One region of the Exiguobacterium sp. s150 genome, then DNA from elsewhere that is predicted to be linked to it. Evidence: predicted binding sites of a transcription regulator. Region 1 holds the regulator's gene; the other holds the start of a gene.

Region 1 (5,540 bases):
TTGACGTATGCGCATGTCAAGGTCGCATTGATGCTCGCCTTGAGCCAGTTACGCACGAAAGGACTCGTCACGTTTGACCAGACTAAACTCACAACTGCATTGTAACCGAAATGTCATGTTAACTTTCTTAACATCGCTTGACAGGAAAAGTGTCATGTATTATTCTCACAGTGTAAGACAGCAAAGGAGGAGTAAGGGATGGCCGATCAATTTCGTCGCTCCAACCCGTTGTTTCCGATTGGAATCGTCCAAGATTTAACGCAACTGACAGGTAGGCAGATTCGGTATTATGAAGAACAGGGTCTGATTTCGCCTAGTCGGACGGAATCGAAACGACGACTTTATTCCTTCAATGATGTCGAACGTCTACTCGCGATCAAGGACTTCATCGACCAAGGGTTCAACTTGGCGGCGATTCGCCACATGTTGGACAATGAAGAGCCGAAAGAGGCGGAAGCTTCCGCCGCACCGGCACCGGTCAGTGATGCGCCGAAAATCTCGGAAAAAGAATTGCATCAACTGTTAAAGACACAACTGCAAGAAGCCGGACGCTTCAATAAGACATCGCTCATCCAAGGTGAGCTTTCGCGCTTTTATCGCTGACGGCAACACATCAACCATTACACAATGTGAGAGGGGACATTTCACCATGGCCAGAAAAACGTTCACAAAAGAAGACATTAAACGGATCGCACAAGAAGAGGACGTACGCTTTATTCGTCTTCAATTCACAGACATCCTCGGAACAATCAAAAACGTCGAGGTGCCAATCAGCCAATTGGACAAAGCCCTCGACAACAAGATGATGTTCGACGGTTCTTCAATCGAAGGTTTCGTCCGCATCGAGGAGTCAGACATGTACCTTTATCCAGACCTTAACACGTGGGTTGTCTTCCCGTGGACAGATGGCAGCGGAAAAGTCGCCCGCTTGATTTGTGATATTTATAACCCAGACGGCACACCGTTCAGCGGTGACCCGCGCGGTACGCTCAAACGCAACCTTGAGCACATGCAAAAGCTTGGCTTCACGGCGTTCAACGTCGGTCCTGAGCCAGAGTTCTTCCTCTTCAAAAAGGATTTGAACGGTCAACCGACGCTCGAATTGAACGACCAAGGCGGCTACTTCGACTTGGCGCCGGTCGACCTCGGTGAGAACTGCCGTAAAGAGATCGTCATCGAGCTTGAGAACATGGGCTTTGAAATCGAAGCGTCACACCACGAAGTCGCACCAGGGCAACACGAGATCGACTTCAAATATGCGGATGCCGTGACGACAGCCGATAACATCCAAACGTTCAAGCTCGTCGTCAAGACGATTGCGGCGAAGTACGGTCTTCACGCGACATTCATGCCGAAGCCGCTCTTTGGCGTCAACGGTTCAGGGATGCACGCGAACATGTCGCTCTTCAAAGGCGACACGAACGTCTTCTACGATCCGAACGGCGAAATGGAGCTTTCAGACACGGCCCGCGCCTTCACGGCGGGAATCCTCGAGCACGCTCGTGCGTTCACGGCCATCTGTAACCCGACGGTCAACTCGTATAAGCGTCTCGTCCCAGGTTACGAAGCGCCTTGCTACGTAGCGTGGAGCGCCCGCAACCGTTCACCACTCGTTCGTGTCCCGGCGGCCCGTGGCCTCTCGACGCGTATCGAAGTACGTTCGGTCGACCCGGCGGCGAACCCGTACCTCGCGCTCTCGTCACTCTTGGCTTCAGGCCTCGACGGAATCGAGAAAGATTTGGTTGCTCCAAAACCGATCGACAGCAACATCTACGTGATGGACAAGCCTGAGCGTGTCGCGAACGGAATCGATGATCTTCCAGCGACGCTCTTCGACGCACTCGAAGTACTTCGTGGCGACAAAGTCGTCATGGACTCACTCGGCGAGCATATCGGCGAACACTTCCTCGAATTGAAAGAGATCGAGTGGGACATGTTCCGTATGCAAGTGACGGAGTGGGAACGCGATCAGTATATGACGCTCTACTAATCCAAGCAAAAAAGCGCTCGTGCCTTCTTCGGAAAGCACGGGCGCTTTTTTGCGCGTTTAAAAGGACGTCCCCGAGTGGAGACGTCCTGATTAGAACGCACGTTTGAAAAACGTGGACGTATAGTCGAGCGTCGTATGTAACGTCGTCGCGAACGTGAGCCCGAGGAAGAACGACAAGCCGAACTCGTCGAGCCAGGCGATCGCCGCCGTCTCGTACGGCGTGAACGTGAGCAGAATGACAAGCGGGAAGCCGAGATAGATGACGCGAATCAAGTCGCTCAGTACCGGTAAGTGCGAAAACAACGACCGGTGCGGTATGAGTTTCACGTAAGGCAACCAAAATCCACGGAGCGGCCCCCAACGGAAATAGGCGTCCGATTTCAAATCGAGGTCCGGGGAGAGCCAGAGCGTCCCGACGATCGCGCCGAGAAGGAGGGCGAGCGGGACATCGAGTTCAATAAAAGGCGTGGCAATCGCTAAAGCTCCGATTGCCACGAAATTCGTACGCGTATGCGTCTTACCACTCGCCATTAATGAATCGTCCGGTATACACCGATGACCTTCCCTAAAATCGACACGTTATCAAAATACATCGCCTCGAGCTCGTCGTTCTCTGGTTGTAGTCTGATTTTCGAAGCTTCTTTATAGATGCGTTTGACGGTCGCCTCGCCTTCGTCGGTCATCGCGACGACAATCTCTCCATTGTCGGCTGTGCTTTGTTGACGCACGAGCACCCGGTCTCCATCTAAGATTCCGGCGTTCACCATCGAATCTCCTGAGACAGAAAGCATGTAGACGTTATCGGCGCCGACCATGTGTGTCGGGAGCGGGAAATGTTCTTCCACGTTCTCGATTGCAGTGATCGGTGTACCGGCCGTGACTTTCCCGATGACCGGGACGTACGTGACGGCGTCGTGGTCTTCGATGACGACCGTGTCATCGCTCAAAATCTCGATTGCCCGCGGTTTCGTCTTGTCACGGCGGATAAGGCCGCGCTTTTCAAGACGGTCCAAATGACCGTGGACGGTCGAGCTTGATGCCAAACCGACGGCTTCGCCGATTTCACGGACCGAAGGCGGATAACCTTTGGCACGGACCTCGTCTTTTATAAAATCAAGTATCTGTTGTTGTCTTGCTGACATTTTTTTCAATGGAAGTCACCTCGATTATGTCGAATATCCTGCGAACGCATCCTATTCTTTATGGTCTAAGTTTAACATAGAACACATGAGCGCACAAACATTCGTTCGTTTTTTTAGCTTGACCGAACAGAAGTTCCTGTTTTATGATGAGAACAGATAAACGAACAAACGTTCTTGGGAACGTGTATTCCTATGATACGGAGGCGAAATATAATGAGAGATACAGTGAATGGAATCATCTTAGTCGGGATGTTGGTATTAGGGATGTTCGCATTTTATATGGTCGGCGAAATGAGACAAGTCGAGGTGGCGGCACCAGCCGTCGAAGACACGCGCAGTATCGAGGCGGAAGTCGCCAAGACGGAAGCGGAGACGCTTGAAGCGCGAATCATCGCTGAACGGGCTGAAAAGAATGAACGGAAGACGACCTGGTTCGCCTCGGAATAATCGTTTCTGTTTGCGAAACGACCCCGTTCCTGTGTATCGTAGAAAGGGAATGGAAAGAAAGGGAGTGACGAGATGCGAGTCGTCATTTATTGTCGCGTATCGACGAACAAGGCGGCGCAAGAGACGTCTCTCGATCGCCAAGTCGACGAATTGACGCGGATGGCGCGTCGGCTCGAGGCCGACGTCGTCGATGTCATCACCGAACAAGAGAGCGGATACGAAGTGAACCGTGGCGGGCTCCTCGACTTACTCGAACACGTATCCGCCTCGAACCTCGACGCCGTCCTCGTGACCGACGATAGCCGTCTCGGGCGAGGGAACGCTAAAATCGCGATTTTGCACACGCTCATGAAGCATGACGTTCGGCTCTTGACGATGCAATCACCAGACGAATATATCGTATCCGATGCCGAGAAGATGGTGCTCGAGATTGTGAGCGTCGTCGAGGAGTATCAGCGGAAAATCCATAACGCCAAAATCTCACGCGGGATGCGCCGGGCCGTCGCGAACGGGTTCAACCCACAGCGAAACATTCAGCACCACGACCAAGGCGGTCGGAGCCGCATCAAAGTGCCGATTGAGGAGATCGTCCAGCTACGCGAACGAGGCCTGACGTTCGCCGAAATCGCGGCCACGTTGCGCGGGTTCGGTTACGAAGTGTCGAAAGCGACCGTGAACCGGCGTTACCTCGAGCACGTCTCAGGATTGAAAACTTGATTCCTCGCCGCTGATTTTGTACAGTAGAAGAACAAATTCAGTAGAGAGGGGGCGAGCCTGATGCTAGCACCTGAACAGTTAGAACGAATCAATTTCCTCGCCAACAAAGCGAAGACAGACGGTCTGTCACAACAAGAGATGGACGAGCAACAAGCGCTTCGTCAGCAATATTTGAAAGCGTTCCGACAATCGTTCAAGTCCCAGATGATGGGCATGAAGGTGGTCGATCCGGAAGGAAACGACGTGACGCCACAAAAACTAAAAGAAGAGCAAGATCGACAACGCTCCGAGTGACTTCGAATGCACATCCTATTTCATATAGGATGTGCATGTTTGTTATACACGAACAAGGATAAGGTTCGACGATTGACGGGTAAACAAAGCGAAGGAAGTAAACGATTTCAATCAATGTGTTATACTAATTAATTAGTTGTGACACACGAATGAGTGTGCTAAAATATGACGGGTAGAAACTTTGTAACAACAGAGAGGATGAAATTAGTGGAAACAACTACTAAAGAATTATTAGCGATTAACTCGATTCGGACGCTCTCGATTGATGCGGTCCAAAAAGCGAACTCTGGTCACCCGGGTATGCCGATGGGTGCGGCTCCGATGGCGTTCACGCTTTGGACAGATAAGATGCGTCACAACCCGAAAAACCCGAACTGGTTCAACCGCGACCGGTTCGTGCTTTCAGCGGGACACGGTTCGATGCTCTTGTACTCGCTCCTTCACTTATCTGGTTACGACCTTTCACTCGACGATCTCAAATCGTTCCGTCAAATGGATTCGAAGACGCCTGGACACCCAGAGTACCGTCACACGGCCGGTGTCGACGCGACGACTGGACCGCTCGGCCAAGGGATTGCCATGGCAGTCGGGATGGCGATGGCAGAGAAACATTTGGAAGCGACATACAACCGTGATGAGTTCAAAGTGGTTGACCACTTCACATACGGGATTTGCGGAGACGGTGACTTGATGGAAGGCGTGTCGGCAGAAGCTGCCTCACTCGCTGGTCACTTGAAGCTCGGCAAGCTCGTCGTCCTTTATGATTCAAACGACATCTCACTCGACGGTGACCTTCACAAGTCGTTCTCGGAGAGCGTCGAAGACCGTTTCAACGCATACGGCTGGCAAGTCATCCGTGTCGAGGACGGAACGGACATCGACACGATCGCGAAGGCGATCGATGAAGCGAAAGCGGAGACGTCGAAACCGACGCTCATCGAAGTGAAGAC
Region 2 (5,540 bases), on a different contig from region 1:
CTTGTCGACCGGGGCGTTGCCACGGACGCTCCTCGGAAAGTTGAGCACGTATCGCGGCATCCTTGCCGTCATCGCGCTCGGTCTGTTCGGAGCGTCTTACGCACTTGACGTGCCGTACGCCGGTTACGTCTTGATCGCGCTCTATGTATTGTATGAGCTCGCGTTACAGCTCATCAAACGTGAGAACCGGGCGACGACGCCGGTGTTCATCAACGGCAACCGTGGGGCGGTCATCGTCGACACGCTCCCGGGTTCGCCAGGGGAAGCGATGCAACTCATCCCGGGCGAGTCGATTTATAAAGTGAACGGGACGGTCATCACGGGCGGGAGCAGCTTCTATGAGGCGCTCCAGCTTCATAAACCGTACATCAAGCTCGAGGTACTCAACTTGAACGGGGATATCCGGTTCGTCCAGCGGGCGATGTATGAAACCGACCCGCATGAGCTCGGCATCTTGTTCGTCGGGGAGCCGATGAGCCCGCGGCTACGTCTGCGCAAGTTATGAATGCTCGAAAAAAGGGAGCCTCCGCGGAGGCTCCCTTTCGTGTGCTTACGATTCAAGTTTCGATGGTTTGAAGCCCATCGTCGCTTCGACGGCGTGTTGCCAGCCTTTGTAAAGATTTTCGCGGTGCGACTCGTCCATGCTCGGTTCGAACTGTTGGTCGAGTTTCCACTGTTGCTTGATTTCCGCTTGGTCTTTCCAGAATCCGACGGCAAGACCGGCGAGGTAGGCGGCCCCGAGTGCCGTCGTCTCGCTCACTTCCGGCCGCTCGACCGGGACGTCCAAGATATCAGCCTGGAACTGCATGAGGAAGTTGTTGTTGACCGCGCCACCATCGACACGGAGCGTTTTCAACTCGATCCCTGAGTCTTGTTCCATCGCCGTCAAGACGTCACGCGTCTGATAGGCGAGCGACTCGAGCGTCGCCCGGACGAAGTGTTCTTTCTCGGTACCGCGCGTCAGGCCGAAGATGGCACCGCGCACGTCCGAGTTCCAATACGGGGCACCGAGCCCGACGAAGGCAGGGACGACGTAGACGCCGTCTGTCGTCTCGACACGGTTCGCGTATTGCTCCGTGTCTTTCGCTGACTTGAGCATCCGGAGCCCGTCGCGCAGCCATTGGATGGCCGAACCGGCGACGAAGATCGATCCTTCGAGCGCATACTCGACTTTCCCATCGTAGCCCCAGGCGATCGTCGTCAACAGGCCATGGTCCGATTTGACGGCTTCCTCGCCCGTGTTCATGAGCATGAAGCAACCCGTGCCGTACGTGTTTTTCCCTTCGCCTGAATCGAAGCACGCTTGCCCGAACAAGGCGGCCTGTTGGTCACCGGCAGCGCCGGCGATCGGTACTTCGAAGCCGAAGAAGTGGTACGGGATCGTATGGGCGTACACTTCACTCGATGGCTTGACTTCCGGGAGCATCGATTTCGGTACAGTGAGGATGTCGAGGAGCTCGTCATCCCACTTCTGCTCATAGATGTTGTACATGAGCGTACGTGACGCGTTCGAGTAGTCGGTGACGTGGGCGTGGCCGCCGGAAAGTTTCCAGATGAGCCACGTGTCGATCGTCCCGAAGAGGAGCTCGCCGTTGTCCGCTTTCTCACGGGCGCCGTCGACGTTGTCGAGGATCCATTTGACTTTCGTTCCTGAGAAGTAGGCGTCGATGAGGAGACCGGTCTTGTCACGGAACAAGTCGCCGTGACCGGCCGCATTCAACTCGTCACAAATACCGGCCGTCTGACGTGATTGCCAAACGACGGCGTTATAGACCGGGCGGCCCGTCTCCTTCTCCCAGACGACGGCCGTCTCACGCTGGTTCGTGATCCCGATGGCCGCGATCTCTTTCGGGTCGATGTCAGCCGAACCGAACGCCTCGGCCATGACGGCGAGGACAGAACCCCAAATCTCGTTGGCGTTATGCTCGACCCAGCCTGGTTTCGGGAAGTATTGCTTGAACTCGCGCTGGGCGGTCGTGACGATTTTACCGTCGTGGTCGAAGATGATGGCGCGTGAGCTTGTCGTGCCTTGGTCAAGTGCTAAAATATAACGTTTTTCTTTATCCATGAAATAGTGCCTCCTTAGAAGTTGTGATTATGGGACGAGAATGCCATAGACGAGGGCGGCGATGACGGCCCCGATGATCGGTCCGACGACCGGGATCCAAGAGTAGCCCCAATCTGACGTCCCTTTCCCTTTGATCGGGAGTATCGCATGCGCAATCCGCGGACCGAGGTCACGTGCCGGGTTGATCGCATATCCCGTTGTACCACCAAGTGAGAGACCGATCGAGACAACGAGGAAACCGACGATGAGCGGATTCAAGCCGTCCGTGAACGTGTTGGCCCCGAATGACAAAATTCCGAAGACGAGAACGAACGTACCAATGATTTCCCCGATCAAGTTGAACGGCGTGCTACGAATCCCTGGTGCGGTCGAGAAGGTGGCCAGTTTGGCACCCGGATCGTCGGTCACATCATAGTGCGGTTTGTAGTGCACGAACACGAGGACGGCCCCGATGAACGCCCCGATAAACTGTGCCAAGATGTAGGCTGGCACATCAGCCCAAGGGAATGAGCCTGCTGTCGCGAGCCCGACCGTGACGGCAGGGTTCAAGTGCGCCCCTCCGTAGATTCCGGCTGCGTATACCCCGATCATAACGGCGAAGCCCCAACCGAACGTGATGACGACCCAACCTGCGTTCTCCGCTTTCGAATGACGGAGGACGACGCCGGCGACGACACCGTTACCGAGCAAGATGAGTAGCATTGTACCAATAATTTCGCTGACGAATGCTGACATGTGATACTCCCCTTTCCCATATTAAATTTTGACTTACCACTTCATTATATCCCCCGAATGAAAGCGCTTCAAAACAAAGATATTCAAAAAAACCACTTTTTTATTTTCAAAGTGGCTTTCACTTGGTAAAACGCCCGATGAAATCGGCGGTGATACCGACGATAAAAACGAAAAGGACGCCTAGACTTATATACGTGAACGGCATCCAAAGTTGCGTCATCAAGTCGAGTGTGATCGAGACGATGACCACGCCATACAACAAGGCGAGGCGGCGTGAAATCTCTTTCTCACGATAACGGCTCGTCACCGTCGCGCCGAGCGGGGCTCCGATGAACGCGCCGAGGATGAGCGCGGCCGGGACAAGGAAGTCGAGCGTGAGCGACGGCAAATAGCTGACGAGTCCTCCGAACGCGATGAACAAGACGGCGGCGAGGCTCGTCCCGACAGCCCGGTGCGTCGAGTAGCCGAGCCAGCTGACGAGGAGCGGGACGATGATGAAGCCGCCGCCGATGCCGAGGAGCGCAGACAACAGCCCGGCGATCGCCCCGATGACACCCGCGGCGACGGTCGTGTTTTCTTTCGGTCGGCGTTTCGATGTTTTCTTTAAGAGCGTAACGGCAAAATAAGATAGGATAGCGAGATAGAACACGTTCAGCAGCCAATCACTCGTACCGGAGAAGGCGAGGACGAGCCGGCTCGACAGTTGGGCCGTCACGGCACCAGTCAGTCCGATGAGGAGCCCGGTCGTCCAGGAGACGTTGCCGAGCGACGTATGCCGCTTCGCACCGGCGAGGCTCGTGCCGACGACGAAGAGCAGAGACGTCGCGACCGCCTCGGCCGCCGTATAACCGCTGAACAACAGCACCGGGACGATGATGACCCCGCCGCCGATGCCGAAGAACCCGGACAAGGCGCCGACGACGGCGCCGAGCGGGATGAAGAGGAGAGACCACATGTCGACCAACTCGTTTCTACATAGATTCATCCTTTATCATAACGGAATGGGCGACATGTCAGAAGCGAATATTTGTTCGTGTATGTGCTATAATCAAATCAATTATGTAGGAACAGAAAGTGAGGAATCATCATGGAATCGATCCCGTTCGCATTACAATCGGAATATACGCCGGGAGGTGACCAACCGGAAGCGATTCGACAGCTCGTCGAAGGCGTCAACCGTGGCGACCGCTACCAGACGTTGCTCGGGGCGACCGGCACCGGCAAGACGTTCACCGTCTCGAACGTCATCCAAGAAGTGAAGAAGCCGACGCTCGTCTTAGCCCACAACAAGACGCTCGCCGGCCAGCTCTATTCGGAGTTCAAAGAGTTCTTCCCGAATAACGCCGTCGAGTACTTCGTCAGCTACTACGACTACTATCAGCCGGAAGCGTATGTGCCGTCGACGGACACGTTCATCGAGAAAGACGCGTCGATTAACGATGAGATCGATAAATTGCGTCACTCGGCCACGTCCGCCTTGTTCGAACGGGACGACGTCATCATCGTCGCCTCGGTGTCGTGCATCTACGGCCTCGGTAACCCGGAAGAATATCGGAGCCTTGTCCTTAGCCTCCGGGTCGGGAAAGAGATGGGCCGCGATGAGATGCTTCGGAAGCTGATTGACATCCAATATGAACGGAACGACATCGATTTCCAGCGCGGACGGTTCCGTGTCCGCGGCGACGTCGTCGAAATCTTCCCGGCGTCGCGTGACGAGCATTGTATGCGCGTCGAGTTTTTCGGTGACGAGATTGACCGGATTCGCGAGATGGACCCGCTCACGGGCGAGATTATCGCCGACCGCGAGCACGTCGCCATCTTCCCGGCGTCCCACTTCGTCACACGTGACGAGAAGTTACAAAAAGCGATCGTTAACATCGAGGCCGAACTTGAGGAGCAGCTCGAGAAGTTCCGCGAGGAAGGAAAGCTGCTCGAGGCGCAACGGCTCGAACAACGGACGAACTACGACCTCGAGATGATGCGCGAGATGGGTTACTGTTCCGGGATCGAGAACTATTCCCGGCACTTGAACCTGATGCCCGAGGGCGCGACACCGTACACGCTCATCGACTACTTCCCGAAAGACTTTCTGCTCGTCGCCGACGAGTCGCACGTGACGCTCCCGCAAGTGCGCGGGATGTACAACGGCGACCAGGCGCGAAAACAAGTGCTCGTCGACCACGGCTTCCGTTTGCCGTCGGCGAAAGACAACCGTCCGCTCAAGTTCGAGGAGTTCGAGAAGAAGTTGAGCCAGGCGATCTTCATTTCGGCGACGCCGGGTCCGTATGAGCTCGAACATACGCCGCACATGGTCGAACAGATTATCCGTCCGACGGGTCTCATCGACCCGACGATTGAGATTCATCCGATCAAAGGGCAAATTGACTACTTGATGGACCAAATCCGCGAGCGCATCAAACGGGACGAACGTGTCCTCGTGACGACGCTCACAAAAAAGATGGCCGAGGACTTGTCCGACTATCTCCGCGAGGCGGGCATCAAGGTCAACTACATGCACTCGGAAATCAAGACGCTCGAACGGATCGAGATCATCCGCGACCTCCGTCTCGGCAAGTATGACGTCCTCGTCGGAATCAACTTGCTCCGGGAAGGGCTCGACATCCCGGAAGTGAGTCTCGTCACGATCCTTGACGCCGATAAGGAAGGGTTCCTCCGTTCGGACCGCTCGCTCATCCAGACGATTGGCCGGGCGGCGCGTAACGCGAACGGGCACGTC

The links. The regulator LexA, encoded in region 1, represses DNA repair genes until DNA is damaged. The targets are predictions, from matches to a motif close to CGAACATATGTTCG.
Region 2: a site for LexA is predicted at 3,824-3,837, ahead of uvrB (excinuclease ABC subunit UvrB). Genes of this name have one in related genera too.

The regions. Positions count from the first base shown of each region.
Region 1 is NZ_JACSMC010000005.1:97,466-103,005, forward strand. Features, by position in the region: gene KNP76_RS04715 (methionine gamma-lyase family protein) at 1-105, shown strand, start outside; gene KNP76_RS04720 (MerR family transcriptional regulator) at 199-603, shown strand; gene glnA (type I glutamate--ammonia ligase) at 650-1,990, shown strand; gene KNP76_RS04730 (metal-binding protein) at 2,081-2,521, opposite strand; gene lexA (transcriptional repressor LexA) at 2,521-3,141, opposite strand; gene KNP76_RS04740 (hypothetical protein) at 3,346-3,579, shown strand; gene KNP76_RS04745 (YneB family resolvase-like protein) at 3,652-4,296, shown strand; gene KNP76_RS04750 (DUF896 domain-containing protein) at 4,357-4,590, shown strand; gene tkt (transketolase) at 4,789-5,540, shown strand, end outside.
Region 2 is NZ_JACSMC010000002.1:86,516-92,055, forward strand. Features, by position in the region: gene KNP76_RS02055 (PDZ domain-containing protein) at 1-505, shown strand, start outside; gene glpK (glycerol kinase GlpK) at 551-2,068, opposite strand; gene KNP76_RS02065 (MIP/aquaporin family protein) at 2,096-2,803, opposite strand; gene KNP76_RS02070 (sulfite exporter TauE/SafE family protein) at 2,922-3,758, opposite strand; gene uvrB (excinuclease ABC subunit UvrB) at 3,891-5,540, shown strand, end outside.